DNA from 3 places in the Nocardia sp. NPDC050710 genome. Region 3 is predicted to be linked to each of the others. Evidence: riboswitches for the same ligand, from Rfam matches in the RefSeq annotation. Region 3 holds a riboswitch; each other region holds the start of a gene.
The links. Region 3 has a riboswitch for cobalamin ahead of metE (5-methyltetrahydropteroyltriglutamate--homocysteine S-methyltransferase). Riboswitches for the same ligand answer to the same signal wherever they lie in the genome.

Region 1 (10,506 bases), on a different contig from region 3:
CCCGTGGCGGAAAGGAACAGCAGGGCTGCCGCGATCCATAGTCCGGACGCGCCGTGCCAGTTGAGCGTGCGCGCTCGTCCCCGCACCGATCTGTCGACGCCGATGATTCGGGCTCGTCGGCCACGGACCCGGTCACCGCGGTATTTGGCCCACCACAGCAGTAGCCCACCCAGCACGACGACCCACAACCAGGAGGCGGCCAGTTCGCTGTAGAGGTTGCCGAATTCGCCCAGGTGCAGGTCGCGGTGCAGGACATCGACCCAGGTGCTGAACGGTAGCGACCCGAACCACGAAGTCTCACTACCCGATACCGCGCCGGTGTAGGGGTCGACGAACACCGCCCGCAATTGCTCTTCCCCCAAGCCAGGGTCGATGAAATGCACACGTGTCGAGGTCGTCGAGGAGGATGGCGGAAGTACCGCGCTCACCGTCAGATCCGGGTAGGCGGCTCGGGCCGCGGCGACCTGCTGCGATAGCGGCAGCGCGGCGGCGCCCGTGGATTCGACGGTGAGCTCATCGGAATAGACGAACTTCTCGATCGTCGGCGCGAGCGCGTAGAGGCCGCCGGTGAGGGCCGCGATCAGGATGAACGGAGCCACCAGCACACCGGCGTAGAAATGCAGTCGCAGGACCAGCGGTCGCCAGCTGCGTGGGAGCGCGCGTTCGGTCACGGACGATTTCGCGGTGGAGCCGTCGGCGGAATCGGTCGCCGTATTGTCGGTGGAGGTCGTCGCCGTATCGGCCGATTCGTCGAGACCATCGCGATCGGCTGGTGATTCGGCAGGATCGCCGAAGTCGGTAGTTGTGGAAGACATGAACCCAAGCCCTCTCCGGGCAGAATGAAACTGAAGTCCTCCGGCGTCGCGCGCCGAACGGACTCTGGCGGTGTTACGCAGCCGCCGTGACGAACACGTCCGCACCGCATCTGATCGACTGGGCGGATCCGGTCGACCGGAATTCGAGATGCGTAGCGGACACCGACATTCGGATGTCTGCAACGACAACCGAACGCGCGCGAAGAATTTCGGCCGAACCGACTCGATCAGCGGGAGACAGCGGAGACCGGCTGCCAATCGGGATGAGCTGCACGGCCTACCGAGCCGCCTCGAACGGCGGCCACGGTCATCGGCGGGCCTCGATTGCCCGAGCCCGACCCGAGCAGAAGATCACGGGCAACCGAATTTCGTGCCGACATCGCGACGCACGGTCGACCCGTACAGGTCCGGGCCCGGCCGATGAGCAGCGCCAGCCACCGGTACACCGAGGACAACACCGTCCGCATCAGGCGTTCGGCTATCGACAGTGTGATACCGACGACGACCGCGAATACGACATGGCAGGCCGACATCGTTGGTGTCGATACCATCGGATGGGAGTGCCCAGAGGCCACCGTCAACGCGATATGGCCGATCAATTGGCCGGCACCGAGTTGGCCGACCAGCACCGACAACCGAGGACCGGGCTGCCCCGCACCCACGACACCGACCGCGGCGCATCCGGCCACCAACATCACCAGCGAACTACCTGTCGGGACCATCCCGCCGCCGATGCCGTGCGCCGCGAGTGCCGCTGCCCCCGCCACCGCGCCTGTCATCGCACCACGCAGGCGCGCGGCCAGGACGGACACGGGGGACATGCGGGGAACGATACCGGCCACCGCGCCACCTCACCGCCTATGGACGCAGACCGACCCGAACGGCCGGCTTGCTCGGAACGATCAGCGCCCGCTCACGATCCCGGTGTTGATGCGGTTGGCCGCGACCTTCGATCTCGAGGTGGGGTTGGAGCTGGCCCGCGCCCGAGGAATTCCGGTCACCGTGGTCTGGCCGGTGGGCGCCTCGCGCGAGTGACGCTCGCCCTTACCAAAGAGCGTCGTCCGAAGTCCCGATCCTCGGTGTGAGCTGGGCTGCCTTTCGCGATCCGATCCTTGGTGGCTATATTCGTCGGTGCAGCTGGTTCGCCGGAGGCGGAGTCGAGGAGCCCCTGATCCGTCCGACGGCGTCGAAGCCCGGTGGTGTTCGCACACCGCCCGGGTGAGAGGGAACCCGGTGGAAATCCGGGACTGTCCCGCAGCGGTAAGTGGGAACGACAGCCGTCACCCGCACTGGGCGCATGCCTGGGAAGCGACGGTCGGTAGGACCAGCCCGGGCCACGAAGCGCCGGGGCAGACCCATTCTCGGGTCGATGCCCACGAGTCCGAAGACCTGCCCGTTGTACCGGATACGCCGTATCCGGTGGTCGTCGCCTCGTGGATTGGGCGCTACGCCGAGTGGACCCGGGCACGGGAACGATGCTTCATGGGCTCCATCAGCGTGCGCTTCATATGGGTGGCGGTCCTTGCTGCTGACCATGGAGCTCATCAATGTCGAACCCGCACAAGACTTTTACCGCAACCGTACTGGGGCTCCCGCGCATCGGCCCCAACCGGGAGCTCAAACGCGCCACCGAGTCCTACTGGGCCGGTCGTGTCGATGCCGAGGCCCTACACGCCGTGGCGGCGGACCTGCGCACCGCCCAGCTGACCGCGGCCCGCGACGCCGGGCTGGATTCGGTCCCGGTGGGCACGTTCTCCTACTACGACCAGGTGCTCGACACCGCCGTGCTGCTGGGCGCGCTGCCGGAGCGAGTGTCCGGGATCGCGGACGAGTTGGATCGCTACTTCGCCGCGGCCCGAGGCAATGCCGAGGTCGCTCCGCTCGAGATGACGAAGTGGTTCGACACCAACTATCACTACCTGGTGCCCGAACTCGCGGCGGACACGGCCTTCTCCCTGCATCCGGACAAGCCCTTGGCCGAACTGAAGGAGGCGCTGGAGCTCGGCGTGCTGGCTCGTCCGGTGATCGTCGGCCCGATCACCTTCCTGAAACTGGCCAAGTCGGTCGACGGCAGCGATCTGCTGAACCGTCTGCCCGATCTGTTGCCGCTCTACGAGCAGTTGCTCGGCCTGCTCGCCGAGGCCGGTGCGCAATGGGTTCAGATCGATGAGCCGTCGTTGGTCACCGATCTCACCGAGACCGAATTGGCGGCAGTGCGCACCACATACCAGCGGTTGTCGGAGGTGTCGGCTCGCCCGTCGATCCTGGTAGCCGCCTACTTCGGCCGACTGGGCGTGGCGCTGCCGGTGCTGGCGGAGACCGGCATCGAGGGCATCGCGCTCGACCTGGTCGCCGGTCAGGACGCGGATGTGGCTGTGGCTCGGTCGATCACGGACAAACTGATCGTGGCGGGCGTGGTCGACGGTCACAACATTTGGCGGGTCGACCCCGACCACGCGCTGCCGCTGCTGACCGGGCTGCGCGAGGCCGGTGTGTCGGTGGCCGTGTCGAGCTCGTGCTCGCTGTTGCATGTCCCGTACAGCCTCGACTCCGAGACCGATCTGGACGAGCGACTGCGTGGCTGGCTGGCGTTCGGGCAGGAGAAGATCGCCGAGGTCCGGGTGCTGGCCACCGCCCTCGCCGAGGGGGAGAACCCTGTCGCGCAGGCTCTCGCGATCGCTCGCGCCGCAGTGGCCGACCGCAAGGCCGATCCGCGTCTACGCGTCGCCTCGGTGCGCGAGCGGCTGGCGGGGCTGGGCGCGGACGCCATCCGCCGCGCTCCGGCCGACGAGCGTCGTACGGTGCAGCAGGAACGGCTGAAGCTGCCGCTGCTGCCGACCACCACGATCGGCTCCTACCCGCAGACGAGTCGCATCCGGGTGGCCCGTGCGGAGCTTCGCCGTGGCGAGATCGACCAGGCCGAATACGACAAGCGGATGTGTGCCGAGATCGCCGAAGTCATCGCGCTGCAAGAGGAAATCGGTCTCGATGTGCTGGTGCACGGTGAGCCCGAGCGCAACGACATGGTGCAGTACTTCGCCGAGCAACTCGACGGTTTCGCCGCGACGATCAACGGCTGGGTGCAGTCCTACGGCACCCGGTGTGTGCGCCCGCCGATCGTATACGGCGATGTGGCGCGCCCGACGGTCATGACCGTCGAATGGATCACCTACGCGCAGTCACTGACCAGTAAACCGGTCAAGGGCATGCTCACCGGCCCGGTCACCATCCTGGCGTGGTCGTTCATCCGCGATGATCAACCGCTTTCCGACACCGCCAGGCAGATCGCACTGGCCATACGGGACGAGACGGTGGACCTGGAAGCGGCCGGAATCGGCGTCATCCAGGTGGACGAGCCCGCACTGCGCGAGCTACTGCCACTGCGCAAGGCCGACCAGACCACCTACCTGGACTGGGCGGTCGACGCGTTCCGCCTCGCTACTTCCGGTGTCGCCGATGCCACGCAGATCCACACCCACCTGTGCTACTCGGAGTTCGGTGAGGTCATCGGGGCGATCGCCGGGTTGGATGCCGACGTCACCTCGATCGAGGCGGCGCGCTCGCATATGGAGGTGCTCGACGACCTCAACGCGGCGGGCTTCGATTTGGGCGTGGGGCCGGGTGTCTACGACATCCACTCGCCGCGCGTGCCCGGCTCCGAGGAGATCGAGAAATCGCTCGCGCAGGCGCTGAAAGCCGTTCCGGCCGAACGCCTGTGGGTCAACCCCGACTGCGGACTGAAGACCCGCCGCAATGACGAGGTGATCGCCTCGCTGCGCAACCTCGTCGCGGCGGCCCGAGCGCTGCGCTGACGTGGTTCGGGGCGCCCGCGTGGCGGGCGTCCCCGAATTGCGACGCTTCCCTACCAGCCCGAGGCCAATATGCACTTTTTTCCGGGGACCGCACGGTGACCGACCAAGCCGTCCGAACTATCCGAACCGCGTCCGCAGCTCGATCGGTCGTGGAGAATCTGCGTACCCATTCCACGACGCGCGTACCGTTCTCCGTGGAGTTCAATCCGCCCCGCGACGCCGACGGCGAGGCTCGGTTGTGGCGTACCGTCAGGCAGTTCGAGCGCATGCATCCGGCATTCGTATCGATGACCTACGGCGCGGGCGGTTCCACCAAGGACCGCACCGCCCGCATCACCGGTCAACTGGCTCAACAGACCACACTGCTGCCGGTCGCGCATCTCACGGCGGTCGGGCACAGCGTGGCCGAATTGCGCACGCTGGTAGGTTCCTACGCCGACTACGGTATCCGTGACATCCTCGTCCTGCGCGGGGACCCACCCGGAGATCCGCTCGGGGAGTGGCACAAGCACCCGGCCGGTGTCACCTATGCCGAGGAACTGGTTCGAATCGTGCGCGATCTCGGTGACTTCAACATCGGTGTGGCGTCCTTCCCACAGGGCCATCACCGCTCCCCGGACCTGGAGACCGACACCGCCTTCCTGGCCGCGAAACTCCGCGCCGGAGCGGACTATTCGATCACTCAGATGTTCTTCGACATCGAGCATTACCTCCGCTTGCGTGACCGCGTCATCGCCTACGATCCGGTCGAGGGCGCGAAACCGATCATTCCCGAACTGATGCCGATCACCTCGCTGCGCACCGTGCGGCGTGCGGTTGAACTATCCGGACGTGACCTGCCCGCGACGGTGTTGGAGCGGTTACACAAAGCCGCTGGCGACGGCCCGCAGGAGAATCATGAGGCGGTGCGCGCGGTAGGCATCGAGATTGCTACCGAGATGGCGCAGCGGCTGATCGATGAAGGTGCGCCGTGCCTGCACTTCGTCACCCTCAATTTCGCCAAGGCGACGACTCAGGTGCTGACCAACCTGGGTTACGAGGTCACCGCTGCTCCTCAGATTCGGACTCGATCCCGGTCGGTTGTCGCCAACATGTAGGGCCAGTTCTGGGATCTGTTGTAGCCCAATGAGATCAGGCGAACCGGCGCAGCCTGGTCCAACGGCGACATTGTCAGTTCACACCAGGCGTCGGGGTCGTCACTCGGGCACTTCGTATCCGTGTCGCCCGCGGCCACGCTCGGAGATACGCATCCGGGCTGAGAGAAACGATGAGGAACAAACCTGTGGCTGATACTCCCGAGCGATCGACGTTCGGTGTCGCACGTTTCGACGACCGCCGGAGCGGACGAAGCACGGTGTTCCACGATCGGCGAACCGTCATCAGCGCGCAGACGCTCGACGCGGTCCGACCTGCGGTAGCCCGTGCTGAGGAACTGGCCCGCGGCGGGAATTGGGTCTACGGGTTCGTGTCCTACGAGGCGGCTCCCGCGTTCGACGCCGCCCTGCACGTCCGAGGCTCCGCTGGAGAGGGAGGCCGAATGCCGCTGTGCTGGTTCGGCGCGGTGCCACCGGCTCATGTCACGAGCGCTGATTCGCACCTGCTCGCGGGTGGACGGTACCGCGTCGGGGACTGGCGAATCGCGGATCCCGTCGAGCGTTACCACGCCGCGGTCACGGCGATACGTGAGCACATCGACGCGGGCGAGATCTATCAGGCCAACCTGACCACCAGGATCAGCACCACGATGTCGGGTGACCTCACCGGCGTGTACGCCGATCTGCTCGATGCACAGACCTGTTCCTACGGTGCCTACATCGATACCGGCGAGCATGTGATCCTCAGTGCCAGCCCGGAGCTGTTCTTCCACTGGACCGAAGGTCGGGTCACAACCCGCCCGATGAAAGGAACCTCCCCCCGAGGACGGGATCTTGCCGAAGACGCCGCCTTGCAGGCACAACTATCGTCCAGCGCGAAGGAACGCGCCGAGAACCTCATGATCGTCGATCTACTGCGTAACGATCTGGCCCGGATTCCGGGAGCCCGCAACATTCGTGTGCGGTCCCTGTTCGACAGCGAACCCTACGAAACGGTGTGGCAGCTGACATCGCAGATCACCGCCGATGTGCCGGCCCAGACCAGTCTCGAGGCCGTCTTCGCCGCGTTGTTCCCGTGCGGATCGATCACCGGGGCGCCGAAGTACCGCAGCATGGAGATCATCAGCGAGCTCGAGACCACACCACGCGGACTGTACTGCGGGGCCATCGGGATCATCGCGCCCACCGGTGACCACGGTATCGAGGCTCGTTTCAGCGTCGCCATCCGCACCCTTGTCCACGACCGTGCCCGCGGCATCAGTGAATACGGCGTCGGCGGAGGCGTCACCTGGGACTCGACACCGCACGGCGAATACGCCGAGGCCCTAGCGAAGGCGCGAATCCTGGACCGGCTCAACAGCATCGGGCCACCGCTACCCGTCCACAGTGCCCTCCGCGCAACGCATCCCACACAGAAAGCCGGTTGACCGATGGCTCACGCACGACTCATGGGGGTACTCAATCTCACCCCCGATTCCTTCTACGACGGCGGTCGATACACCCACCCCTGCGACGCCATCCGACACGGACACCGGATGCTCTCGGAAGGGGCCGACATCATCGACATCGGGGGTGAATCGACCCGGCCCGGCGCCGTCGAAGTCCCCGTCGAGGTCGAATGCGAGCGCGTCTGCGCGGTCATCGAAGCACTGTCGGGGGAGTGCCTCGTTTCCATCGACACTCGGCATGAGCAGGTCGCGCGCGCCGCGGTTCACGCCGGCGCCCGGCTCATCAACGACGTCTCCGCGACCCTGGCACCGGTTGCCGCCGATCTCGGGGTCGGCTGGATCGCGATGCACATGCGTGGCACACCGGCAACCATGCAACTGGCACCCCACTACGACGATGTTGTCACCGAGGTCACCCACCAGCTGCGCGCGCACGCCGAGAACGGTGTGCGCCTCGGCGTCCCAGAGGTCTTCATCGATCCCGGACTCGGGTTCGGCAAGACCACCGCCCACAATCTGGCACTCCTCGAAATGATCGATGTCCTCGCCGACACCGGATATCCGGTGGTCGTCGGTGCCAGCCGCAAATCCTTCCTCGGCGAGATCCTCGGCATCTCCGACCCTGGCGAACGACTCGCCGGCTCGCTCGCTGTCGCCGTCACCGCGGTCACCAAAGGGGCGGCAGTCATCCGCACTCACGACGTGGCACCCACCCGCCAGGCAGTCCGGATGGCCGAAGCCATCAACACACCCACCCGTGCGCGATGGTGATCGTCGAACGGGTCGACCGCGATTCGCTACGCCGTTCGGCGCGGTGGCTTCTTTCGGTCTGCTGGATACGCGCCCGCCGCGGAACGATCTACGACGCCTTTCCTTGCCACGTCGAGCTGATCGTCGCACTGATCAGGGCTGTCATCACGCCACGGCTCGGTTGGCTTGTCTCGGACTCGATCTCAGTGAGTTCCGTCCGAGTCCTCGATTGTCTCTGTGAGTTTGTCGGACATGGTGCTGGTGATGAATTTGGGGATCGCGGGGGCGAAGAGTTTGAGGTAGGAGTCCATCCATTCATGGCGGGTGTTGAGGAATGGGAAGTCGGTGGGGGCCATACAGCGGACGGCGAGCATGGGCAATGGCGCGTCGAGTGCGGGGAAGTCCGGGTTGTGTAACCCCGGGGCGGTGCACCCCGGATAGAACTGACCGAGCATCAGACCCTTTTCGACGAACCTGGACTTGCGTTCGATTTGAACCGCGTCGATGTCTTCGAATTCGGTGAGGTCCGGAAAGACCACCAGGACAGCCTTGAGCCTGGACTCGGGTTCGTCCCGGGGTGGCAGGGCGGGGAACAGGTCGTACAGATCGTCGACGACCGCGGTCAGCACCTCGGCGTCGATGGCACGACCCTCGATGAAAGCGGCCCACAGGAAGCAGTTTGTGATGGCCCGGCTGGTGTAAGGACAGACCGGACCGGTTCGGCCGAGATCGGGATGCGGCTGACACAGGTATTCGCGAGTCCACCTACGTAATTCGGCAGCGCGAGGGTGCGCGGCGTCAGGAGTCGCTGGATCGGGAGCGAACAGGTTGACTGGCTCAACGCCGGAGCGAGACCCGACGATTCGGCAGGTGTTCATGATCGGCTTGTCCTTGTAAGGGTGGGGACTCCGTTGGGGTGGTGTGGGCTGGAGCGGAAGTGCTCGGTGAGGACGAATCCGATCGCGCGTAGCGACTCGGGTTCGATCATCCGCTCGTGCCGGACCGAAATGTGGTGCTCGGCGATCCGACCGGTGACGAGGTTGTTCCATGCGAGGGCCGGGGAGGGGCCGTCGTCTGTGTGGGCGGCGGCACTGAAGTAGATCAGGTCACCGTCGAATGGCGTCGGCCTATGGTTCGACGTGAGGTCGACGAGCTGGGTGTAATCCTCGTGCAGGAGCACGAGATGCTCGGGGGTCACCGCGGTGAACAGTCCGCCTTGCCGGTGCAGCAGCTCGGCCGCGGCGGCGGCGGTGAGATCGGCCTGGCCCGGTGGCACGTCGAGGCCGGCGAACTCGGCGAGCAGCTTCCCGATGGTAGGAGTTGGTACGCGGACGGTACTGGCGGTGACGACGCGGGTGTCCATCATGGCCAGGGTGGCGACGAACTGGCCGTCGCGGCGGAGTTGGACCGCCATCGCGTGCGCGATGGTGCCGCCGAGCGAGTAGCCGAGCAGGTGGTACGGGCCGTGCGGCTGGACAGCGCGGATCTCTCGGACGTAGCGGGCGGCCAGTTGGTCGAGCGTCTCGAACTCCGCGGTGGCATCGCTGAATGCCGGAGATTGCACACCGTACACCGGGCGGTCGGGATCCAGGTGCTGCACGAGTCCGCTGAAACCCCAAGCCAATCCGATGGCGGGGTGGACGCAGAACAGCGGCGGTTCGGTTCCGGCGGCGCGCAAGGGCAGAACAACGGACAGCGCCTCGCCGATGTCCTGCTCGTCGAGCCCGTCGCGGCCGGTGTCGATGCGGCGGGCCAGCGACTCGGGTGTCGGATCGGTGAAGATCCACAAAACCGGCACATCGACACCGGTGGACTCCGCCAGCCGCGCCACCAGCGTGGCCGCGGCGAGCGAGTTGCCGCCGAGGGTGAAGAAGCCGTCGTCGAGGCCGACTCGCTCGATACCGAGCGTTTGGGCGAAGGCGTCGCAGACGGCGGCCTCGAGTGCGGTGGACGGCGGCCGGAACCGGGCAGGTCGCCACTGGGGTGTTGGCAGGGCTTTGTAATCGACCTTGCCGGTGGGGGTGAGGGGTATCCGGTCGACGGTGAGGATGGCGGTGGGGATCATGTGCGTGGGTAGCCGCGTCGCGAGGTGAGCGGTCAGTGTCGCGGTGTCGGGCGTGGTGCCGGGAGCGGGCACGACGTAGCCGACGAGTTGATTGCTGCCGTTGGGTCGGGTGTGGATCGTGACGGCGGCCTGGTCGATATCGGGGTGCTCGCGCAGCGCGGCTTCGATATCGCCGGGTTCGATGCGGTGGCCGTTGATCTTGAGCTGCTGGTCACTGCGACCGGAGAATCGCAGTGTTCGATCGGTGGTCCAGCTGACGAGGTCGCCGGTCCGATACATGCGTGTCCCGGGCGGTCCGTAGGGGTCGGGGATGAATCGGGCCGCTGTGGTCGCCGGCTGCCGGTGGTAGCCGCGGGCGAGACCCGGTCCGGAGACGTATAGTTCGCCGACTACTCCGACCGGGACGGGGCGCAGTCTGCGGTCGAGTACGACGGCGGTGAATCCGAGCGTTGGCCCGCCGATTGTCATCGGGCCGATCGTGGTTGTGGTCAAAGGAGCATGGCCGCAGCTGACGACTGTGGT
Region 2 (10,506 bases), on a different contig from region 3:
CTGCTGCCCGCGCCCGGCCACCTCGGTGAGCGTGGTGAGACCGATATCGGGCAGGCCGAGATCGGCCGAGAGCACCGCGCCCGAGACATAGACACCCTCGAAGCCGATCTCCTGGATCAGCTTGGCCACCAACGGATTGAACGCACCCGGGAAGCGCTGAATGGTGCCGGAGGCCAGGCCCGCCTTGAATGCGGCGCGCTTGTCGGCGGCCGAGTTCGAGGCCGCGAGCAGGCCGGTCATCAGAACAGTCCCTTCGGCAGCTGCGGCGTGCGGGCGAGCACCTCGTCGGAGACGGTGAAGTTCAGCTGACCCAGCTCCTCGGCGGACAGCTGCGGGGTGCGCTGGGCGACCTCAAGGAAGCGGTCCTGCTCGGCGGGCTCGATGACGCCCTCGGCGAGGGTGCGGAACTTGGCGATGTACTGCTCGCGGGCGAAGGGCCGCGCGCCCAGCGGGTGCGCGTCGGCGACGGCCAGCTCGTCGACGATCACCTCACCGCTCTTCAGGGTGACCTCGGCGCGGGCGCCGAAGGCCTTCTCGTTCGGGTCGGTGGAGTGGTAGCGGCGGGTCCACTCCGGGTCCTCAGCGGTGGAGATCTTCTGCCACAGCTCGATGGTGTCGGGGCGCTGCGCGCGCTCAGGCGCGTAGGACCGCTCGTGGTGCCAGGTGCCGTCCTGCAGGGCGACCGCGAAGATGTACATGATCGAGTGGTCCAGGGTCTCGCGCGAGGCCTTGGGGTCGAACTTCTGCGGGTCGTTGGAGCCGGTGCCGATCACGTAGTGGGTGTGATGGCTGGTGTGCAGCACGATCGAGGCGACCTGATCGAGATCGCCGATGCGCTCGCGCAGGCGGAACGCCAGGTCGATCGGCGCCTGGCTCTGGTACTCGGCCGAGTGCTCCTTGGTGTAGGTGTCGAGGATGCCGCGCTTGGCCTCTCCCGGTGCGGGCAGCGGCACGGAGTACTCGGCATTCGGGCCGCCGAGCAGCCAGGCGATGACACCGTCTTCGCCCTCCCAGATCGGCGAAGGGGCGCCTTCACCGCGCATCGCGCGATCGACAGCCTCGACGGCCATCTTTCCGGCGAAGGCCGGTGCGTAGGCCTTCCAGCTCGAGATCTCGCCCTTGCGGGACTGGCGGGTCGCGGTGGTGGTGTGCAGCGCCTGGCCGATCGCCTGGTAGATGGTCTCGGTGTCGAGGCCGAGCAGGGTGCCGATGCCTGCGGCGGCCGAGGGGCCGAGGTGGGCGACGTGGTCGATCTTGTGCTCGTGCAGGCAGATCGCGCGGACCAGGTCGACCTGGATCTCGTAGCCGGTGGCCAGACCGCGGATCAGGTCGGCGCCGCTGCGGCCGGTGTGCTGGGCGGCGGCCAGGATCGAGGGGATGTTGTCACCGGGGTGGGAGTACTCGGCGGCCAGGAACGTATCGTGGAAGTCCAGCTCACGCACTGCGACACCGTTGGCCCACGCCGCCCACTCGGGGGAGAACCGGCCGGGCACACCGAACACCGCGGCGCCGGGTCCGTAGGGGTGCGCCAGTGCCTGGGCGCGTGCGTTGGCGACCGGACGGCGGGTGATGGACGCCGCGGCGACCGAGGCGTTGTCGATGATCCGGTTGACGATCATCTCCTCGGTGTCGGCCGGCACCTCCACCACGTCGGCGGCAACCTCGGCGATCCGCCAGGCCAGGTGCTCCTCACGAGGGAAGTCCTCGGCGGAGCGGTGGGTGCAGACGAGATGGTTCTTCACAGCGGGGGCCTCCCAGGCGTCGAATATTCACCGATACATTTCGCACGCTACACAGGGTTGCCACCAGGGAAAATGCCTCACAGATGCCGAAATTTGTGAAACCTTCCCGGCAAATTTGTGAAAATTGTGGAAGAGGCGGGTGCTAGATTCGGGACATGCAGAAGATGTACGCGGGCGCGCGGCTGCGGACGCTGCGCGAACAGCGCGGGCTGTCGCAGACGGCGATGGCGAAGCTGCTCGGGCTATCGGTGAGCTATATCAACCAGCTCGAGAACGATCAGCGCCCACTCACCGTGCAGGTGCTGCTCAAGCTCAACGCCACCTTCGACCTCGACATGGGATTCTTCACCGCCGGGACCGACGCTCGGCTGCTGGCTGATCTGCACGATGTCTTCGTCGAGGACCCCGATACCGCGAGCATCAGCAATGCCGAACTCGAGGACCTGGTGGCGCGGGTACCCGCGGCCGCCCATCTGCTGGTGAGCCTGCATCGCAGGCTCACCAGCACCACCCAGCAGATCGAGCAGTTCTCCGCCGGTCTCGAGACCCCGGCGACGGCAGCGGCGGCCGCGACACCATACGAGGACGTGCGCGACTTCTTCTATGACCGCCGCAACCACATTCCCGAACTCGATCTGGCCGCCGAGACCCTGTTCACCGAGAACCGGCTCAGCATAGGCGGATTGGACCTACAGCTGACCAGGCTGTTGCACCAGCAGCACGGCATCACCGTGACGATACGCTCCGACGATCCCACCGATCCCGGCCCCAAACGAATCTTCGATCCCGTCGCCCGCCAGATCGTGCTCGCGCGCAGGCTCTCGGCCGGACAGCGTGCCTTTCAGCTCGCCACCCAGCTCGCCTTCCTCACCCACAACCACACGATCGAGGCCATCACGGCCACGGTGACCATGCCCACCGAGTCCCGCGATCTCCTGCGCATCGGGCTGGCCAACTACTTCGCGGGTGCGCTCATCCTGCCCTACACCAGGTTTCGCAATGCCGCCGAAGAGTTGCGCTACGACATCGAGTTGCTGTCGTCGATGTTCGAGGTCGGTTTCGAGACGGTCTGCCACCGGCTCTCCACCATGCAGCGAGCCGGTCAGCGTGGTGTGCCGTTCTTCTTCGTGCGCGTCGACCGGGCGGGCAATATCTCCAAACGCCAGTCCGCCACGGCGTTCCATTTCTCCCGCGTTGGCGGCAGCTGCCCGCTGTGGGTGGTGCACAACGCCTTCGCCGCCCCGGGCCGGATCCATACCCAGATCGCTCAGATGCCCGACGGCCGCAAATATCTGTGGCTGGCCCGCACCACCGACGAGAGCACTCCCGGATTCCTCTCCCCCAAACGCGATTTCGCGATCGGTCTCGGCTGCGACATCGCCTATGCCGAGAAGCTGGTGTACTCCAGCGGCCTGCCGCTCAACGACGACGCCACCGCGGTGCCCATCGGCGCGGGCTGCAAGGTGTGCGAACGTCCGGCTTGCGCGCAACGCGCGTTCCCTCAGCTCGGCCGCGCCATCCGTGTCGATGACAACCGGGCCGCCAATATCCCCTACACCCCTGCCGACCGTCCCGCTCCCGACCGGAGCTGACCCCTGCCACGGCGCCGCAACAGGTCCGTGGCCACTTCCATGAAGAGCGACAGTGGCCACGGACCCAGTGTGGGCGCGACGAGTTGTGGCGCGCTCAGCGCACCGGCAGCGGCGCCTCCCCCACGCCATAGCCCAGGTTGGTCAACACCTCGCCGGTCGCCTTGGCGAAGTTCAGCGTGATGAAATGCAGGCACGGCGCGCCCTCTCGAATGAGACGTTCGGCCATCTCGGTGGCGATCGCAATGCCTTCGGCACGAACCGCCGACTGATCCGGCTCCGGACCGCTGCCCGCGGCCCGGCGCAGTCGGGCCATGACCGATTCGGGCAGTGGGCGCCCGCACAGTTCTTCGGCTCGAGCGACTGTCCGCAGCGAGGTGATGGGCATGAGCTCCGGGATAATGGGTTTGGCGCCCTGCTCCGGGTCCAGCGCGCTGACCCGATCCCGCAACCGTAGGTAGTGCTCGACGTCGAAGAACATCTGGGTGATCGAATACTCCGCGCCCGCACGCAGTTTGGCCACCAGGAACCTGGTGTCGTGGTCGAGGTCAGGGGAACGGTGGTGGCCCTGGGGGAAGGAGGCGACACCGACGTGGAAAGCACCGAGGTCGCGCACGATCCGCACCAGTTCCTCGGCGTAGTGCACACCTTCGGGATGTTTCGCCCACGGACCCAAGGGGTCACCCGGCGGGTCTCCGCGCAGGACGAGCAGATTGCGGATCCCGGAATCGGCGTAGGAGCCGACCAGGGAACGTAGTTCCGCGACACTGTGTCCCACCGCGGTCAGATGCGCCACCGGCAGCAGCGTTGTCTCCCGTGCCAGTTCCCCGGTGATACGGACCGTGCGGTCCTTCGTCGAGCCACCCGCGCCATAGGTCATCGACACGAACGCCGGATGCATGCGCTCGAACTCGCGCACCGCCCGCCACAACCGCGCCTCCCCCGCACTGTCTCGCGGCGGATTGAACTCCACCGAGAACGGCACGCCCGCACCCACGCCTGCGTGCGCACGCAACCTCTGCGCGACCGAGTGGCCGACGCTGTCGGTTTCACCGCACTCAGGTCGCCCCGAACCGGTCCTCGTCATCTTTGGTCTCCTCGAACCCCACGCCATTCCCGGATCGCCACCAGGTGCCGCATCGCGGCCGATCCCCAGTGGCGAATATCCGGTCAGATGAACTTCCAGTCTTCGAGGCCCTGGTAGAGCGGGACGCTCTGGGCCAGCTTGGCGACGCGGGCGCGCAGGGTCTCGGTGTCGGAGGTGCCTGCGAGGGCGGCGGCGATGATGTCGGCGACCTCGGTGAACTCGGCGTCGCCGAAGCCGCGGGTGGCCAGGGCGGCGGTGCCGATGCGCAGGCCGGAGGTGACCATCGGCGGGCGCGGGTCGAACGGGACGGCGTTGCGGTTGACCGTGATGCCGACCTCGTGCAGGAGGTCCTCGGCCTGCTGGCCGTCGAGCTCGGAGTTGCGCAGGTCGACCAGGACCAGGTGCACGTCGGTGCCGCCGGTGAGCACGGAGACGCCCTTGTCCTCGACGTCGGCTCCGGTCAGGCGCTCGGCGAGGATGCGGGAACCGGACAGGGTGCGCACCTGACGGTCCTTGAACTCGTCGGTCGCGGCGATCTTGAATGCGGCGGCCTTGGCGGCGATCACGTGCATCAGCGGGCCACCCTGCTGACCCGGGAACACCGCCGAGTTCAGCTTCTTGCCGAATTCCTGCTTGGCCAGGATCAGACCGGAGCGGGGGCCGCCGAGGGTCTTGTGCACGGTGGAGGACACCACGTCGGCATACGGCACCGGCGAGGGGTGCAGACCGGCGGCGACCAGACCGGCGAAGTGCGCCATGTCGACCCACAGGTAGGCGCCGACCTCGTCGGCGATCTCGCGGAACTTCGCGAAGTCCTGGTGGCGCGGGTAGGCCGACCAGCCGGCGACGATCACCTTCGGCTTGGCCGCCTTGGCGATGTCACGCACCTCGTCCATGTCGATGCGGTGGTCCTCCTTGCTCACCCCGTACGAGTGGACGTCGTAGAGCTTGCCGGAGAAGTTCAGGCGCATGCCGTGGGTGAGGTGACCGCCGTGGGCCAGGTCCAGGCCCAGCAGGGTCTCGCCCGGGTTCATCAGCGCCATCAGCACCGCGGCGTTGGCTTGGGCGCCGGAGTGGGGCTGCACGTTGGCGAACTCGGCGCCGAAGAGCTCCTTGGCGCGGTCGCGCGCCAGGGTCTCCACCACGTCGACGGCCTCACAGCCACCGTAGTAGCGGCGGCCCGGGTAGCCCTCGGCGTACTTGTTGGTGAGCACGGAACCCTGCGCCTGCAGGACCGCGCGCGGCACGAAGTTCTCCGAGGCGATCATCTCGAGGGTGTCGCGCTCGCGGGCGAGCTCGCCCGCCATTGCGGCGGCCAACTCGGGATCGAGCTCACCGAGAGACTGGGTATTCACCGAAACAGCAGCGGTAGCGGACTGGGCCACGATGTGTTCTCCGTCGGGTGGCAGCAACGGCCTGACGCCAATGGACGCACGACAGCGGAACCCCCAACTCGCACAACACGATTCGGGAACCTGCCGGTGAGCGCCCGATCCACGAGGCGACGACCCCCGGACACGGCGTATCCGGCACAGTGGCAGGTCTTCGGACTTACAGGCACCGGCCGGGGACCCCCCGCGCCACCTACTGACCGCCGCTTCCCGGGCATGGGTGGCCCAGTGCTGTTGACGATGTTCGTTCCTGCTTACCGCTGCGGGACAGCCCCGGATTTCCACCGGGTTCCCTCTCCACCCCGAAACGCCACACGGCGCGAGGTGTCGACGCCGACGACCGAGCGGGGACTCCCGACATCCAGGCCACCGGCGAACCAGCTGCCCGCACAGAATACGACACCGCAGTGCACACACAACCCACGCACCGCTACCACGGTGGACCATCGCCCACCCCGACACCCTGATATCGCCTCGAAAAGCCACCCTCGAGCGGCCTTTCCACTATGACGGGCCTCACAGAGAAAAAGCCTGGGACGGCCGGGCGATCCGCCTGGCCATCGCCGCTGGGCGATTCTGGACTAGCATGGTCGGCGCAGCTGGTTCACGTTCACTGTGCAGAGTCGGAGTCCCGAGCTCCGGTGATCGTGTCGAAACCGGGCGCCGGGAGACCGGTGTCCGGCAAGAGGGAACCCGGTGGGAATCCGGGACTGTCCCGCAGCGGTGAGTGGGAACGACCGCCGTCATCGAGCACTGGGCACCTCCCTGGGAAGCGACGGCCAGTAGGTCGGCCGAATCGGCCGGTGCCCACAAGTCCGAAGACCTGCCCGTTGCGCCGGACACGCCGTGTCCGGCGGCCTCCGCCTCGTGGATTGGGCGCACGGACCGACAATTTCCGACCCGCCGGACCTGTCCGGAGCGGGCGCGGTTTTCGCGCGTGTTCGCACGGTCGGTGGTCGGTGCTGCCCACGACAGGCTGTGGCCATCCCACCCGTACCGGAGACGATGATCGTGGCCGTTCCGCACACCCCCTTCACCGCCACTGTTCTGGGGCTGCCCCGAGTTGGGCCGAACCGTGAACTCAAGCGCGCCACCGAGGCCTACTGGGCCGGCAAGGTCGACGCCAATCACCTGCACACCGTCGCGCGCGAGCTGCGCCATGCTCATCTGAGCCTGCTCGCCGCCGCCGGCCTGGACTCGATCCCGGTCGGCACCTTCTCCTACTACGACCAGGTCCTCGACACCGCCGTCCTGCTGGGTGCGCTGCCGCCACGGGTCGCCGAGATCGCCGACCCGCTCGATCGCTACTTCGCCGCTGCTCGCGGCACCGACTCGATCGCGCCGCTCGAGATGACCAAATGGTTCGACACCAACTACCACTACATCGTCCCCGAGATCGACGGCGGCACCCGGTTCTCGCTGCACCCGGAGAAGCTGTTCGCCGAGCTCACCGAGGCCGACGAGCTCGGGATCCCGGCCCGTCCGGTCGTCATCGGGCCGCTGACCTTCCTGAAGCTGGCCAAGCATGCCGATGGTGCGCCGTTGGACCGCCTCGCCGAGTTGCTCCCGCTGTACCGGGACCTGCTCGCCCGGCTCGCGGCCGCCGGTGTCGCGTGGGTCCAGATCGATGAGCCGATCCTGGTGACCGACCTGAGCGACAGCGAGCTCGCGGCGGTACGCGCCACCTACACCGAGCTGGCCTCGAGCACCGACCGGCCCGCGATCCTGATCGCCACCTACTTCGGCCACACCGATGCCGCGCTCGCCGAGATCGCGGCCACCCCGGTAGACGCGATCGCGGTCGACTTCACCACCGGCACCACCGTCGAGGCCATCGCCTCGGTCCCCGCGCTGACGCACAAACTGCTGGTGGCCGGTGTCGTCGACGGCCGCAACATCTGGCGCACCGATCTCGACGCCGCGCTGAGCACCCTCGGTTCGCTGCTGGGCAGCGCCGCCTCGGTCGCGGTGTCGAGTTCGTGCTCCCTGCTGCACGTTCCGTACTCGCTCACCCCGGAAGCCGCGCTCGACGAGCGGCTGCGGTCGTGGCTGGCATTCGGCGCCGAGAAGGTCGACGAAGTTCGCGTACTCGCCACGGCATTGACCCAGGGCACCGACACCGTCGCCGCAGAGCTGCGCGCGGCCCGCGACGCCGCCGAGTCGCGCCGCACCGACCCTCGCCTGCACAACGACACGGTCCGTGCCCGCCTGGCCGCGCTCACCCCCGCCGACATCGAGCGGGCTCCCGCCGACGAACGGCGCGCCAAGCAGCGGGCGCATCTGGACCTGCCATTGCTGCCGACCACCACGATCGGCTCCTACCCGCAGACCTCGGCGATCCGGCTCGCCCGCGCCGCGCTGCGCAAGGGCGAGATCGACCAGGCCGAGTACGTGACACGGATGCACGGGGAGATCGACGACGTCATCGCGCTGCAGGAACGCCTGGGCCTGGATGTGCTGGTTCACGGCGAACCCGAGCGCAACGACATGGTCCAGTACTTCGCCGAGCTGCTCGACGGCTTCGCCGCCACCGACAACGGCTGGGTGCAGTCCTACGGCACCCGCTGCGTGCGCCCGCCGATCCTCTTCGGTGACGTCGTCCGGCCCGCGCCGATGACCACCGACTGGATCGGCTACGCCCAGTCACGCACCACCAAGCCGGTCAAGGGCATGCTCACCGGACCCGTCACCATCCTGGCGTGGTCCTTCGTCCGCGACGACCAGCCGCTGGGCGAATCCGCTCGTCAGGTCGCCCTCGCCATCCGCGACGAAGTCACCGACCTCGAAACCGGTGGCGCGCGCATCATCCAGGTCGACGAACCCGCCCTGCGCGAGCTGCTCCCCCTGCGTGCGGCCGAGCAGCCGGATTACCTTGCGTGGTCGGTGGATTCGTTCCGTCTGGCGACCTCCGGTGTCGCCGACACCACCCAGATCCACACCCATCTGTGCTATTCCGAATTCGGTGAGGTCATCGGAGCGATCGCCGGCCTGGACGCCGACGTCACCTCGATCGAGGCCGCCCGCTCGCACATGGAGGTTCTCGACGACCTCAACGCCGCGGGCTTCGACCTCGGCGTCGGTCCTGGCGTCTACGACATCCACTCCCCGCGTGTGCCTTCGGTCGAGGAGATCACCACCTCGTTGCAGGCGGCACTGAAAGCTGTTCCGGCCGAGCGGCTCTGGGTGAACCCGGACTGCGGTCTGAAGACCCGCGGACCGGTCGAGGTCGAAGCTTCACTGCGCAACCTCGTCGCCGCGGCAGCCGCGCTGCGCTGACCGAGGTTCGAGGATCGTGTCGGCGTCGGCGCCCAGCGCGCCGACGCCGACAACACCACACGTATCTGGCAACAAGTTGTAGTCGTTCGCCCGGAGCTGGATTCGACGTGATCGCCTGTGCCTGCCGAGGTGCCTCAGCGATTCGCTCGTCGGATCGCTTGCCGACGGTGGTCCCACGACTGGCAACAAGGTGGTCCCTTCAGGCGGTTCTGGCGCAGATAGCGTGATCGCGCTGGTCGGCGTGTCATCGCAAGATCCGTCACGACATGGGTGAAGGTGGTATGCGTGTGTTGATCTTGTTCGAAGCTTGTTGCCGCACTTGAACAATCTGCCGTGGGATAGGAGCTCAGCACTCTCACCTGCTCGCGGACAGACTGTGGATCGGCCTCGCCGGAGATGACCGCCATATCCGCGGTCTGGTCTGGAGATTCGGCGTCGCGAAACGATTCGGCGCCCTCAGGGGTGAGGTGTGCCCGTCGTTGGGCCATGATGGCCCGCACGCGGAACTCGGCATCGGGTTGCCGGCGGGCCCAGTCATGGGAGTAGGCCGCGACCTGCGAGGTCTGGCGCACTATGCGGTCCGGTTCGGGCGGGGCGGGCCAGAACTGTAGGAGATAACGGTCCTGTACTGGCTCATCGTGGAGTCTGACGTCCTTCTCTCGCGCCTGGTCCATACCCTGCGCGCAGTACCGCACCCGGTAGTCGAGCCCTTCTTTCAAGTCCAGTTCCCAGGAGTCCTCGCCTGCCCACTGCACCAGGAAGCTTTGATCCGAGAGCGGGTAGAAGGAGACCTCCACGACGTCTTCCCATTCCGGATCGAGCGGGGGAGCCTGGCCGCGCACTTCGACGGTGAAACCGACGTTGCCGGTGTGCAAACCGGTCCTCAGGAAAAGTGCGCCGGGTACCGCGGCGCCGCACAGTCCTGCGCGCTGCCCGGCGAACGCCTCGTGCATGCGCGGGCCGAAGTCCCCGGGGTCACTCTCGACATAAATCTGGCTGTAGGAGACACCTACCTCGCCATCGAGTCTGAACACTTCTCACACCACCCCAACCGGCGAGAGCCCACCATCGCCGGGCCGCGAGGCCCCAAATAGCGAGGGGGCGTTCATCTCAGAAGGGTCGGTGCCGACCAGCTCGAGGGCGAAAGGCCGTCAGGAGCGTGCTGCGGTCTGGTTCGGGAACGGGTCATGCACGGCAGCGTAGAGAAGCCCACTGACAGGGGGCTCCCGATTTGCATGGTCACCGGGTCGGTTGTCGGAGGGTCTCGACGAGGTCGATGATGTCGGTGCTGCCGGGCCGTTCATCGTCGAGGATGAGTTCGCCCAAGCCGACCTTCTGCTGGATCTTTTTCATCCAGCTGGGCGCCCACCAACAGACGTCACCAAGCAGTTTCATCGTCGCCGGCACAACAAGCATGCGCA
Region 3 (10,506 bases):
GGCCTTCTCGGCGACCGGGACCTCGCTGGAGATCGAGCGGTCCCGCACCGCGATCGGGCGCAGTTGCCCGTTCAGGATGCACATCACGGTGCGCATACCGCGCTCGTCGGGCTCGGAGATGGCCTCCAGGCCGATGAGCAGGGTGACGCCTTTCTCCAACTGGACCCGGTGTTCCTCGCCACGGCGCAGCCCGTAGAAGAACTGATTGGCCGACAGCCCCGAGGTATTGCCGTACTTCTCCCGGTGCGCCAGGAATTCGGAGGTCGGGCCGGGGAACAGCAGCCGGTTCAGCGTCGCGCGCCGCCGGCTCGAATCACCGGCCAGCCCGGCCTCGTCGTCGGCGGTGAGCGCCGTCTCGGGCTTGGCGGGGCCGCGGCCGGCCAGAGCGCGGGTGCGGAAGGGTTCGGGCCAGCCGCCGGCCGGGGTGCCGAGTTCGCCGCGCAGGAAGCCGATCACCGAATCGGGGATGTCGTAGCGGCCGGGGTCGGCGGCGAAGTCCTCGATGTCGACACCGGTGCCGACCAGCGCCAAGGCCAGGTCGCCGACCACCTTGGAGGACGGGGTCACCTTGACCAGGCGGCCGAGCAGCCGGTCGGCCGCCGCGTACTTCGCCTCGACCTCCTCGAAGCGATCGCCGAGGCCGAGGGCGATGGCCTGCTGGCGAAGGTTCGACAGCTGACCGCCCGGGATCTCGTGGGTGTAGACCCGGCCGGTCGGCGCGGGCAGACCGGATTCGAAGGGCGCGTACACCTTTCGCAGCGCCTCCCAGTACGGCTCCAGATCGCAGACGTTCTGCAGATTCAGGCCGGTATCGAACTCGCTATTGGCCGCGGCCGCGACGATCGCCGACAGGGCGGGCTGAGAAGTGGTTCCGGCCATCGCGGCGCTGGCGCCGTCGACCGCGTCCGCACCCGCCTGCCAGGCGGCCAGGTAGGTGGCCAGCTGACCGCCCGGGGTGTCGTGGGTGTGCACATGTACCGGCAGGTCGAAGTTGCGGCGCAGCGCGGTGACCAGCGTCGCCGCGGCGGGCGCGCGCAGCAGACCCGCCATATCCTTGATGGCCAGCACATGCGCGCCCGCGTCCACGATCTGCTCGGCCAGCTTGAGGTAATAGTCGAGGGTGTACAGGGTTTCGTTCGGATCCGACAGGTCGCCGGTGTAGCTCATCGCGACTTCCGCGATGGTGGTGCCGGTTTCCCGTACCGCGTCGATGGCGGGACGCATCTGGTCGACATTGTTGAGCGCGTCGAAGATGCGGAAGATGTCGATACCGGTGGCGGCGGCCTCGGAGACGAAGGCGCGCGTCACCTGCTCCGGGTAGGGCGTGTACCCGACGGTATTGCGGCCGCGCAGCAGCATCTGCAGGCAGATATTCGGCACCGCCTCGCGCAGCGCGGCCAGTCGCTCCCACGGGTCCTCGTACAGGAAGCGCAGCGCCACATCGTAGGTCGCGCCGCCCCATGCCTCGATCGAGAGCAGTTCGGGGGTCAGCCGCGCCACATGCCCGGCGACGCCGAGCAGGCCGTTGGTACGCACCCGGGTCGCGAGCAACGACTGGTGCGCGTCGCGGAAGGTGGTGTCGGTGACACCGACCGCCTTCTGGTCGCGCAGCGCCTGCGCGAAACCCTCCGGGCCCAGCCGCAGCAGGCGCTGCCGGGAGCCGGACGGCGGCGGCACGCTCAGGTCGATGGCGGGCAGTTTGTCGTGCGGATACACCGTGGTCGGACGCTCACCATGCGGCTTGTTGACGGTGACGTCGGCCAGGTAGTTGAGGATCCGGGTGCCGCGGTCGGCCGAACCGCGCAGGGTCAGCAGCTGCGGGCGCTCATCGATGAACGAGGTGGTGACCCGCCCCGCCTTGAAATCCGGATCGTCCAGCACGGCCTGCAGGAACGGAATATTCGTCGACACACCGCGGATGCGGAACTCCGCGAGGGCACGACCGGCGCGCGCCACCGCGGCGGGCAGATCGCGGCCACGGCAGGTCAGCTTCACCAGCATGGAGTCGAAGTAGGCGCCGATCTCCGCGCCGAGGTTGGCTCCGCCGTCGAGCCGGATACCCGCGCCGCCCGGGGTGCGGTAGGCGGTAATGCGTCCGGTGTCCGGGCGGAAACCGTTGGCCGGATCCTCGGTGGTGATCCGGCACTGCAGCGCGGCGCCGCGGACGGTGATCTTGTCCTGGCTCAGGCCGAGCTGCTCCAGGGTCTCCCCCGCCGCGATCCGCAGCTGCGACTGCACCAGATCCACATCGGTGACCTCCTCGGTCACCGTGTGCTCGACCTGGATGCGCGGGTTCATCTCGATGAAGACGTGATTGCCGCGCTCATCGAGCAGGAACTCCACGGTGCCGGCGCAGCTGTAGCCGATCTGGCGGGCGAAGGCCACCGCGTCGTTGCAGATCCGTTCGCGCAGTGCGGGATCCAGGTTCGGCGCGGGTGCGAGTTCGATCACCTTCTGGTGGCGGCGCTGCACCGAACAGTCGCGCTCGAACAGGTGCATGACATTGCCGTGCTGGTCGGCCAGGATCTGCACCTCGATGTGGCGCGGATTCACCACGGCCTGCTCGAGGAACACCGTCGGATCGCCGAATGCCGATTCCGCTTCGCGGGACGCGGCCTCGATCGATTCGCGCAACTGCTCGGCGGCGGCGACCCGGCGCATGCCACGCCCGCCGCCGCCCGCGACCGCCTTGACGAAGATCGGGTAATCGAGCTCCTGGGCGGCGGCGAGCAATTCGTCCACATCCGCGGACGGCGCGCTGGACCGCAGCACCGGCAGCCCGGCGGCCTTGGCGGCCTCGATGGCGCGGGCCTTGTTACCCGCCAGCTCCAGCACCTCGGCCGAGGGTCCGATGAAGGTGATGCCCTCGCGGGCGCAGGCCGCCGCCAGATCGGGATTCTCGGACAGGAAGCCGTACCCGGGGTAGATGGCATCGGCACCCGCGGTCTTGGCGGCATCGATGATCGCGTCGATGGACAGGTACGCCCGCACCGGGTGTCCCTGCTCACCGATCTGGTAGGACTCGGCGGCCTTCAACCGGTGGACCGAGTTGCGATCCTCGTGCGGAAAGACGGCGACCGTCCCGATGCCCAGTTCGTAGGCCGCGCGGAAGGCACGGATGGCGATCTCGCCGCGATTTGCAACCAAGACTTTCGAGAACATTGAACTAAGGTACCCGCCCCCGAACCCGGCTCTGACACGGAAGTCCCCTTCGCAGAAATCTTCACAACGAGATGTAGCAGGCTTGCGAAGTTGTGTTCATCGGGCGGTCACATATCACCGTAGCCTCCGTTCCGCTGTGCGGAACGGATCCTTGCCATCGGCGGGCGGCTTCGCCCACGCGGGCAACCGATGAGCGACGCGATCGAGCGCACCGCATACACTGGCGAGGCAGCTGGTTTCTCCGGTGCGCCGACGAGTTGGAGCCCCGACGTCGCGTACCGGAGTCGAAGCCCGTCCGCCGATGCGGCGCGCGGGTGAGAGGGAACCCGGTGGGAATCCGGGACTGTCCCGCAGCGGTATGCAGGAACGACCGCCGTCATACGCACTGGGCGCAAGCCTGGGAAGCGACGGCCAGTAGGGGAGCCCCGGACGCCGGGGCCGGCCAGAAGGCCCGTGCCTGCGAGTCCGAAGACCTGCCGGTTGTGCCGGATACGCCGTATCCGGCGGCCACCGCCTCGTGGATTGGGCGCGCGGACCTCCAGTGCTGAACTTCTCGGGCTCCGACCATCGTGGCGGACCGCCGAGTCGTCGACTGGTTGCCGCGTACCCGTATGGCGATGGTTTACGTTCACAGCACTGGAGCAAACATCGTGACTGTTTCTTCGCATACCGGGTTCACTCACCCCGCCGATCGCCAGCCCCCGAGTTCACCGCAACGGTTCTCGGGCTGCCACGGGTGGGACCGCGCCGGGAATTGAAGCGCGCCACCGAGTCCTACTGGGCTGGGCGCATCGACGCCGAGCAACTGCACCGGGTCGCCCGCGACCTGCGCCGCACCCAATTCGCCGAATTGCAGGCGGCCGGGCTGGATTCGGTGCCGGTGGGTACCTTCTCCTATTACGACCAGGTGCTCGACACCGCCGTGCTGCTCGGCGCGCTGCCGCCCCGAGTGGCCGGAATTGCCGATCCACTGGATCGGTATTTCGCCGCGGCCCGCGGCACGGACACGGTGGAACCACTGGAGATGACCAAATGGTTCGACACCAACTACCACTACCTGGTGCCGGAAATCGGTCCGGAGACCACGTTTTCGCTGCATCCGGAAAACTGCTGGAGGAACTGGCCGAGGCGCTCGCGCTCGGCGTACCCGCCCGGCCGGTGGTGATCGGCCCGGTCACCTTCCTGAAGCTGGCCAAGGCGACCGGCGGCCCGGCCCTGGATCGACTGGGTGAGCTGATTCCGCTGTACCGCGAACTGCTGCGACTGCTGGCCGCGGCGGGCGCCGAGTGGGTGCAGATCGATGAGCCGGTGCTGGTCACCGACCTCACCGAGGCCGAGATCGAGCTGGTGCGCGGCGCCTATGCTGAGCTCTCGGCGGCGACCGAGCGCTCAGCGCTGCTGGTGGCCACGTATTTCGGCAGGCCGTGCGCGGCGCTGTCCGCGCTGGCGAGCACCGATATCGAGGGCGTCGCACTCGATATCGGTTATGAGAGCGACCTGTCCGACGTGGTCGCGGTGCCCGCACTGGCGAATAAGCTGCTCGTCGCGGGTGTCGTCGACGGGCGAAATGTGTGGCGCACCGATCTGGATCGGGCGCTGGCCACACTGGGCACCCTGCTCGGCTCCGCGGCGTCGGTCGCGGTTTCGAGCTCGTGCTCACTGCTGCACGTGCCGTACTCGCTGGCCGTCGAAACCCAGCTGGACGACGAGCTGCGGTCCTGGCTCGCCTTCGGCTCCGAAAAAGTCACCGAGGTGCGACTGCTTGCAACGGCCCTGGGCTCGGGACCGGCGGCGATCAGCGACGAATTGGATGCGGTCCGTGCGGCTTTGGCCGCGCGACGCACCGATCCCCGGCTGTCCGACCCGCGGGTGCGGGCCCGGCTCGCCGCGCTCGGCCCGGGCGCCACCCGGCGGGCGCCCGCCGAGGAGCGGCGCGCCGTGCAGGCCGAACGCCTGCACCTGCCCGCACTGCCCACCACCACGATCGGCTCATATCCGCAGACCTCGGCGATCCCGCTGGCCCGCGCGGCGCTGCGCAAGGGCGAGATCGATCAGGCCGAGTACCTGCGCCGGATGCGCGCCGAGATCGCGGATGTCGTTGCGCTGCAAGAGCGGTTGGGGCTGGACGTGCTGGTGCACGGAGAATCGGAACGCAACGACATGGTGCAGTACTTCGCCGAACAGCTCGGCGGCTTCGCCGCCACCGAACAGGGTTGGGTACAGTCCTACGGCACCCGTTGCGTGCGGCCGCCGATCCTGTACGGCGATGTGACCCGGCACAATCCGATGACCGTCGACTGGATCACCTACGCCCAGTCGCTGACCGACAAACCGGTCAAGGGCATGCTCACCGGGCCGGTCACCATCCTCGCCTGGTCGTTCGTGCGCGACGATCAGCCGCTGGCCGATTCGGTCGAGCAGGTGGCGCTGGCGATCCGGGACGAGACGGTGGACCTGCAGTCCGCGGGCATCCGGATCATCCAGGTCGACGAACCCGCGCTGCGCGAATTGCTGCCGCTGCGCGCCGCCGAACAGCCCGCGTACCTGGACTGGTCGGTGCGGGCTTTCCGGTTGGCCACCTCGGGTGTCGCCGACGCGACCCAGATCCACACCCACCTCTGCTATTCGGAGTTCGGTGAGGTCATCGACGCGATCGCGGGCCTGGACGCCGATGTCACCTCGATCGAGGCGGCCCGCTCGCGGATGGAGGTGCTCGACGACCTCAATGCCGCGGGCTTCGACCTGAGTGTGGGACCGGGGGTGTACGACATCCATTCGCCGCGGGTGCCGAGCGTCGAGGAGATCACCGCCTCGCTGCGGGCCGCGCTGAAAGCCGTTCCGGCCGAACGGCTCTGGGTCAATCCGGACTGCGGACTGAAGACCCGCGGACCGGTCGAGGTGGAGGCGTCGCTGCGCAATATGGTCGCGGCCACCCGAGCCGTCCGCTGATCGACACCGGTTCCGCGCAGGCGATCCGCGCGGAACCGGTTCGGGCTCGGCAAGGGGTTGTTTATGACTGACCAGTCATTCATAATAAAGCGCATGCCGAAGATCGTCGACAGGGCCGCGCGTCGGGAGGAGATCCTGGATGCGGCGGCACGAGTGTTCGCGCGCAAGGGGTTCGCCGCGTCGCGCATCGAAGATGTGGCCGCCGAGGCGGGGATCGCCAAGGGCAGCGTGTACCTGTACTTCGACAGTCGTGACTCGCTGCTCACCGGGGTATTCGACAGCTATGCCGCACGCGCGGCGCGGGTGCCCGCCGAACTGGGCGAGGGCACCGCACTGGAACGGCTGCGTCGTTTGGTGCGCGGCACCCTCGAGATGCTGGCCGAATACCCCGACCACGCGCGGGTTCTGTTGGACGTGTGGGCGTCGAATCCACCCATCGATATGGCCGCGATGTATCGCGAATACCGCGGGTCCATTGCGGAATTGCTGCGCGAGGCGGCGGAGGACGGAGAACTGCGGGACGGCATCGATGAGCGGCACGCGGCAGTCCTCGTGGGGACGATCGAGGGCTGCCTGGTGCAGGGTCTGGTCGATCCGGAGTTGTCACTACTCGACCTGGTCGAGCCCGTGCTACAGATCTGCGTCGAGGGGATCCGGCGATGACGCTGACCGATCGACTGATTGCGCCGAATGCCACCCGCGGTGAGGTCACGGCCAGCCTGTCGGTCGCATGTGCCGGTGCCGCACTGGCTTTCGCTCTCGCGGTGCACGCGAACCTGTCGATGCTGTGCGTCGCCGTCATCGCACTGGTCGCCTTCGACATGTTCGGCGGCGCCGTGGTCAATGCGACCGGCGCCGCCAAACGCTGGTTTCATCGTCCCGGCCGCACCTCCGTGCACCACCTGGGTTTCGTCGCGATCCACGTGCAACCGTTCATCCTGGCATCGGTCGTGCCCGGTTTCGGCTGGCTCACCGCCGCAACCATATACGCGGTGGCGCTGACCGGCGCCGTGGTCGTGACCACCGCGCCACGGCCATTGCGTCGCCCGATCGCCTTCGGCGCCACCGCCTTCGGGCTGATGGTGGTCACCAGCGTGCTTACGGTGCCGCACGCGGTCGCCTGGTTCGCGCCGGTGCTGCTGATCAAACTCCTCCTCGCGCACCTACTCCCGGAGGAGGCCACCGGTTAGTCGCGCGGCCTCGTCACCGCCCGTCATCGGTCTCAGGTTTCGGACCGGGACGTGGCCTGCGCCGCGACGTATACGTCTCGCACGCCTCCCCCGCCCGCAGCACCGGCCGCATCCGCACCTTGGCACCGATCCCACGCCGCCTGAACCCGTGACTTCCCGAACAACGATCCATGTGCCACCCCTTTTCACACGTCGACCATCTCTCCCGGCTTGCAATCTTCGACGCACGGCCCCCCGCTTCGGTTCCCGCAATCGCCGGAAATTTCGCGGCCCGCGTCGTCACCGGCCCGTCCGGCCGACGCACGCGGCGGGTATCGAAGTCCGGCTCCGAACATCGGACCGAATTCCGGCCGCACAACACGGTCGGAATCCGGTGCCGAACCCGCTATCGGCGCACTCCCCCCGCTCGCAGCCGCCGCACCATATCGGCCACGGGCACCACCGCCTTGCCGTCGAGGTGTCCGCAGCGCTTGGGATTCACCTGATCCTCGATATGGCATCCGGCCAGCCCCACATCCTCCAACAAGGGCACGGTGCGCGCGGCGTTCATCGGCTCGCCGAATCCGGTGTCGGCATCGATCAGCACCGGTAGATCGGTGACCCGAGCGATCTGCTGCCCACGGGCGGTCACCTCGGTGAGGGTGGTCAGCCCGATATCCGGCAGCGCGAGTTCGGCCGACACCACCGCTCCCGAGACATAGACGCCGTCGAAGCCGAGTTCCTGCACCACCTTGGCCACCAAGGGGTTGAAGGCGCCGGGCAGCCGCTGGATGCGCCCGGACCCGAGACCGGCGCGCAGCGCGATCCGCTTATCCGCCGCGCTGGTCGCGGCCGCTATCAGTCCGGTCATCGCGCGTCTCCTAGGCTGAAGCCATGACCGACGACCATCCACTGCGATACCGGCTGATCACCGGCGTCGACGACGACGAATTCTGCAAGCGGATCAGCGCACTGCTCGACGAGGGCTACGCGTTGCACGGTGGCCCCGCGGTGACGTACAACGGCGCCCAGGTGATCGCCGCGCAGGCGCTGGTGTGGGGCGGGCACTAGACCGGGCATCAGAAGATCCCCTCACGAGCCTCGGGTGCCCGGCCTAGAACCTCGGGCGCCACGGTGAACGTCAGCTGATCGAGTTCGCCCGCACCCAGCTCCGGGGTGCGTTGCGCCGCGTCGAGGAAACGGTCCTGCTCCGCAAGATCAACTACCCCGTCCGCGAGCGTCCGAAACTTCTCGATGTATTGCGCCCGCGCGAAGGGTCGCGAACCGAGCGGATGCGCGTCGGCGACGGCGAGTTCGTCGACGATGGTCTCCCCGCTCTTCAGCGTCACCACCGCTCGTGCGCCGAAGGCCTTTTCGCCCGGATCGGTCGAGTGATAGCGCCGCGTCCACCCGAGCCCCGGTCACCGGGCCGCGGACCAGCGCGGCCGCCGCGACCGCGGCATTGTCGATGATGCGGTTCACGATCATCTCGGTGACCTCCTCGGTCACCTCGACCGGATCCACGGCCACCTCGGCAACTTTCGTTGCCAGATGTTCTGAACGCGGAAAGTCCTCGGCGGCGCCGCGGGCGCGTACGATATGGGTCTTCATGCATCCTCCGGAGTTCGTGACGGGTGCTGATCCGTTCCTTCGCACGCTACGCAGGACACATCTGCCACAAAACACCTTGCACTAGCAGATTTCCGCGGGCGAGAACTGCGCATTTTGCAATGTTTGCGAAGCCGGACGGCTAGGATTTCGCCCGTGCGCAAGATGTACGCGGGCGCCCGATTGAGGCGACTGCGCGAAGAACGACGGATGACCCAGGCGGCACTGGCGAAGTCCCTCGACCTATCGCCCAGCTACCTCAACCAGCTCGAGCGCGACCAGCGGCCGCTCACCATTCCGGTGTTGCTCAAGCTCAACTCCACCTTCGACCTCGACGTGCAGTTCTTCGCCGCCGACTCGGACGCTCGGCTCGTCTCCGACCTGCACGAGGTGCTGGTGGACGCGGCGGGCGGTGACAGTGCGCCACTGACCGAGGTGGAGGAACTCGCCACCAGGCAGCCGGAGGTCGCTCGAATCCTGGTCGCGATGCATCGGCGGCTGCGCGCGGCCACCGACCAGCTCGATCTGCTCTCGTCCCGGGTGTCCGCGCCGACGGGCGCCCCCGGCGTGCCGATGCCCTACGAGGATGTGCGGGACTTCTTCTACGACCACCACAACCACATTCCGCAATTGGATATGGCCGCCGAACAACTCTTCGACGAGTGCGGCCTGACCATCGGGTCGCTGGATCGTCAGCTGGCCAGGATCGCCGAGGAGCGCGCGGGGGTCACGGTGCTGGTGCGCGGTGACGGTGCGGATCCGTCGATTCCCAAGCGGCATTACGAGGCCGAGAGCCGCACACTGACCCTGGCTCGGCGGCTGCGCCCGGGGCAGCGCGCGTTCCAGATCGCCACCACCCTCGGCTTCCTGCTGTACGGAGCCGATCTGGACGCGGTGCTCGACGAAGCCCCCTCGCTCACCGGGGAATCCCGCGCGCTGGCGCGGATCGGCCTGGCGAACTACTTCGCGGGTGCGCTGGTATTGCCCTACGGGAGGTTCCTGCGCTCGGCCGAGGAACTGCGCTATGACATCGACCTGCTGAGCCTGCGTTTCGAGGTCGGCTTCGAAACGATCTGCCACCGGCTCAGCACCCTGCAACGCCAGGGCCAGCGCGGCGTGCCGTTCTTCCTGGTCCGCACCGATCGCGCGGGCAATATCTCGAAACGCCAGTCCGCCACCGCCTTCCACTTCTCCCGGGTCGGCGGTAGCTGCCCGCTGTGGGTGGTACACGAGGCATTCGCGCATCCGGGCCGCGTCCTCACCCAGGTCTCGGCCATGCCGGATGGACGGCGTTATCTGTGGATCGCCCGCACCGCCATGACCGCACCGCACGGCTTCGGCACGGCGACAAAGAACTTCGCGATCGGTGTGGGCTGCGATATCGAATACGCCGACCGGCTGGTGTATTCCACCGGATTGCAGCTCGACGATCCGGCGGCGGCGGTGCCGATCGGCGCGGGGTGCAAGGTATGCGAACGACCCGCCTGCCCGCAACGCGCGTTCCCGCAGATCGGCAGCCCGCTCGCGGTTTCCGAGCACACCAGCGTCGATCTGCCGTACCCGCGCGCCCTACGGTGAGTGGGCGTCGATGTGGCTGAGCTTATCCGGATTGCGGACC

Region 1: linked by a shared signal. The riboswitch ahead of metE (5-methyltetrahydropteroyltriglutamate--homocysteine S-methyltransferase) and the one ahead of metE (5-methyltetrahydropteroyltriglutamate--homocysteine S-methyltransferase) in region 3 are both predicted to bind cobalamin.
Region 2: linked by a shared signal. The riboswitch ahead of glyA (serine hydroxymethyltransferase) and the one ahead of metE (5-methyltetrahydropteroyltriglutamate--homocysteine S-methyltransferase) in region 3 are both predicted to bind cobalamin.

What each region holds. Positions count from the first base shown of each region.
Region 1 covers NZ_JBFAHV010000037.1:47,748-58,253, forward strand. Annotated here, with positions in the region: gene AB0H61_RS36770 (PepSY domain-containing protein) at 1-815, opposite strand, end outside; gene AB0H61_RS36775 (hypothetical protein) at 1,043-1,636, opposite strand; cobalamin riboswitch at 2,015-2,227, shown strand; gene metE (5-methyltetrahydropteroyltriglutamate--homocysteine S-methyltransferase) at 2,363-4,627, shown strand; gene AB0H61_RS36785 (methylenetetrahydrofolate reductase) at 4,777-5,724, shown strand; gene pabB (aminodeoxychorismate synthase component I) at 5,910-7,148, shown strand; gene folP (dihydropteroate synthase) at 7,152-7,940, shown strand; gene AB0H61_RS36800 (DUF6875 domain-containing protein) at 8,123-8,797, opposite strand; gene AB0H61_RS36805 (amino acid adenylation domain-containing protein) at 8,794-10,506, opposite strand, start outside.
Region 2 covers NZ_JBFAHV010000035.1:53,636-64,141, reverse strand. Annotated here, with positions in the region: gene prpB (methylisocitrate lyase) at 1-240, opposite strand, end outside; gene prpD (2-methylcitrate dehydratase PrpD) at 240-1,742, opposite strand; gene AB0H61_RS36300 (short-chain fatty acyl-CoA regulator family protein) at 1,898-3,334, shown strand; gene AB0H61_RS36295 (methylenetetrahydrofolate reductase) at 3,429-4,418, opposite strand; gene glyA (serine hydroxymethyltransferase) at 4,502-5,803, opposite strand; cobalamin riboswitch at 5,937-6,139, opposite strand; cobalamin riboswitch at 6,451-6,655, shown strand; gene metE (5-methyltetrahydropteroyltriglutamate--homocysteine S-methyltransferase) at 6,815-9,085, shown strand; gene AB0H61_RS36280 (hypothetical protein) at 9,220-10,119, opposite strand; partial or broken gene AB0H61_RS36275 (MMPL family transporter) at 10,191-10,506, opposite strand, start outside.
Region 3 covers NZ_JBFAHV010000001.1:1,178,948-1,189,453, forward strand. Annotated here, with positions in the region: gene AB0H61_RS05540 (pyruvate carboxylase) at 1-3,162, opposite strand, end outside; cobalamin riboswitch at 3,437-3,658, shown strand; partial or broken gene metE (5-methyltetrahydropteroyltriglutamate--homocysteine S-methyltransferase) at 3,890-6,111, shown strand; gene AB0H61_RS05550 (TetR/AcrR family transcriptional regulator) at 6,205-6,774, shown strand; gene AB0H61_RS05555 (hypothetical protein) at 6,771-7,301, shown strand; partial or broken gene AB0H61_RS05560 (isocitrate lyase/phosphoenolpyruvate mutase family protein) at 7,705-8,151, opposite strand; gene AB0H61_RS05565 (DUF1737 domain-containing protein) at 8,175-8,351, shown strand; partial or broken gene AB0H61_RS05570 (MmgE/PrpD family protein) at 8,360-8,689, opposite strand; gene AB0H61_RS05575 (short-chain fatty acyl-CoA regulator family protein) at 9,045-10,466, shown strand; gene sigJ (RNA polymerase sigma factor SigJ) at 10,458-10,506, opposite strand, start outside.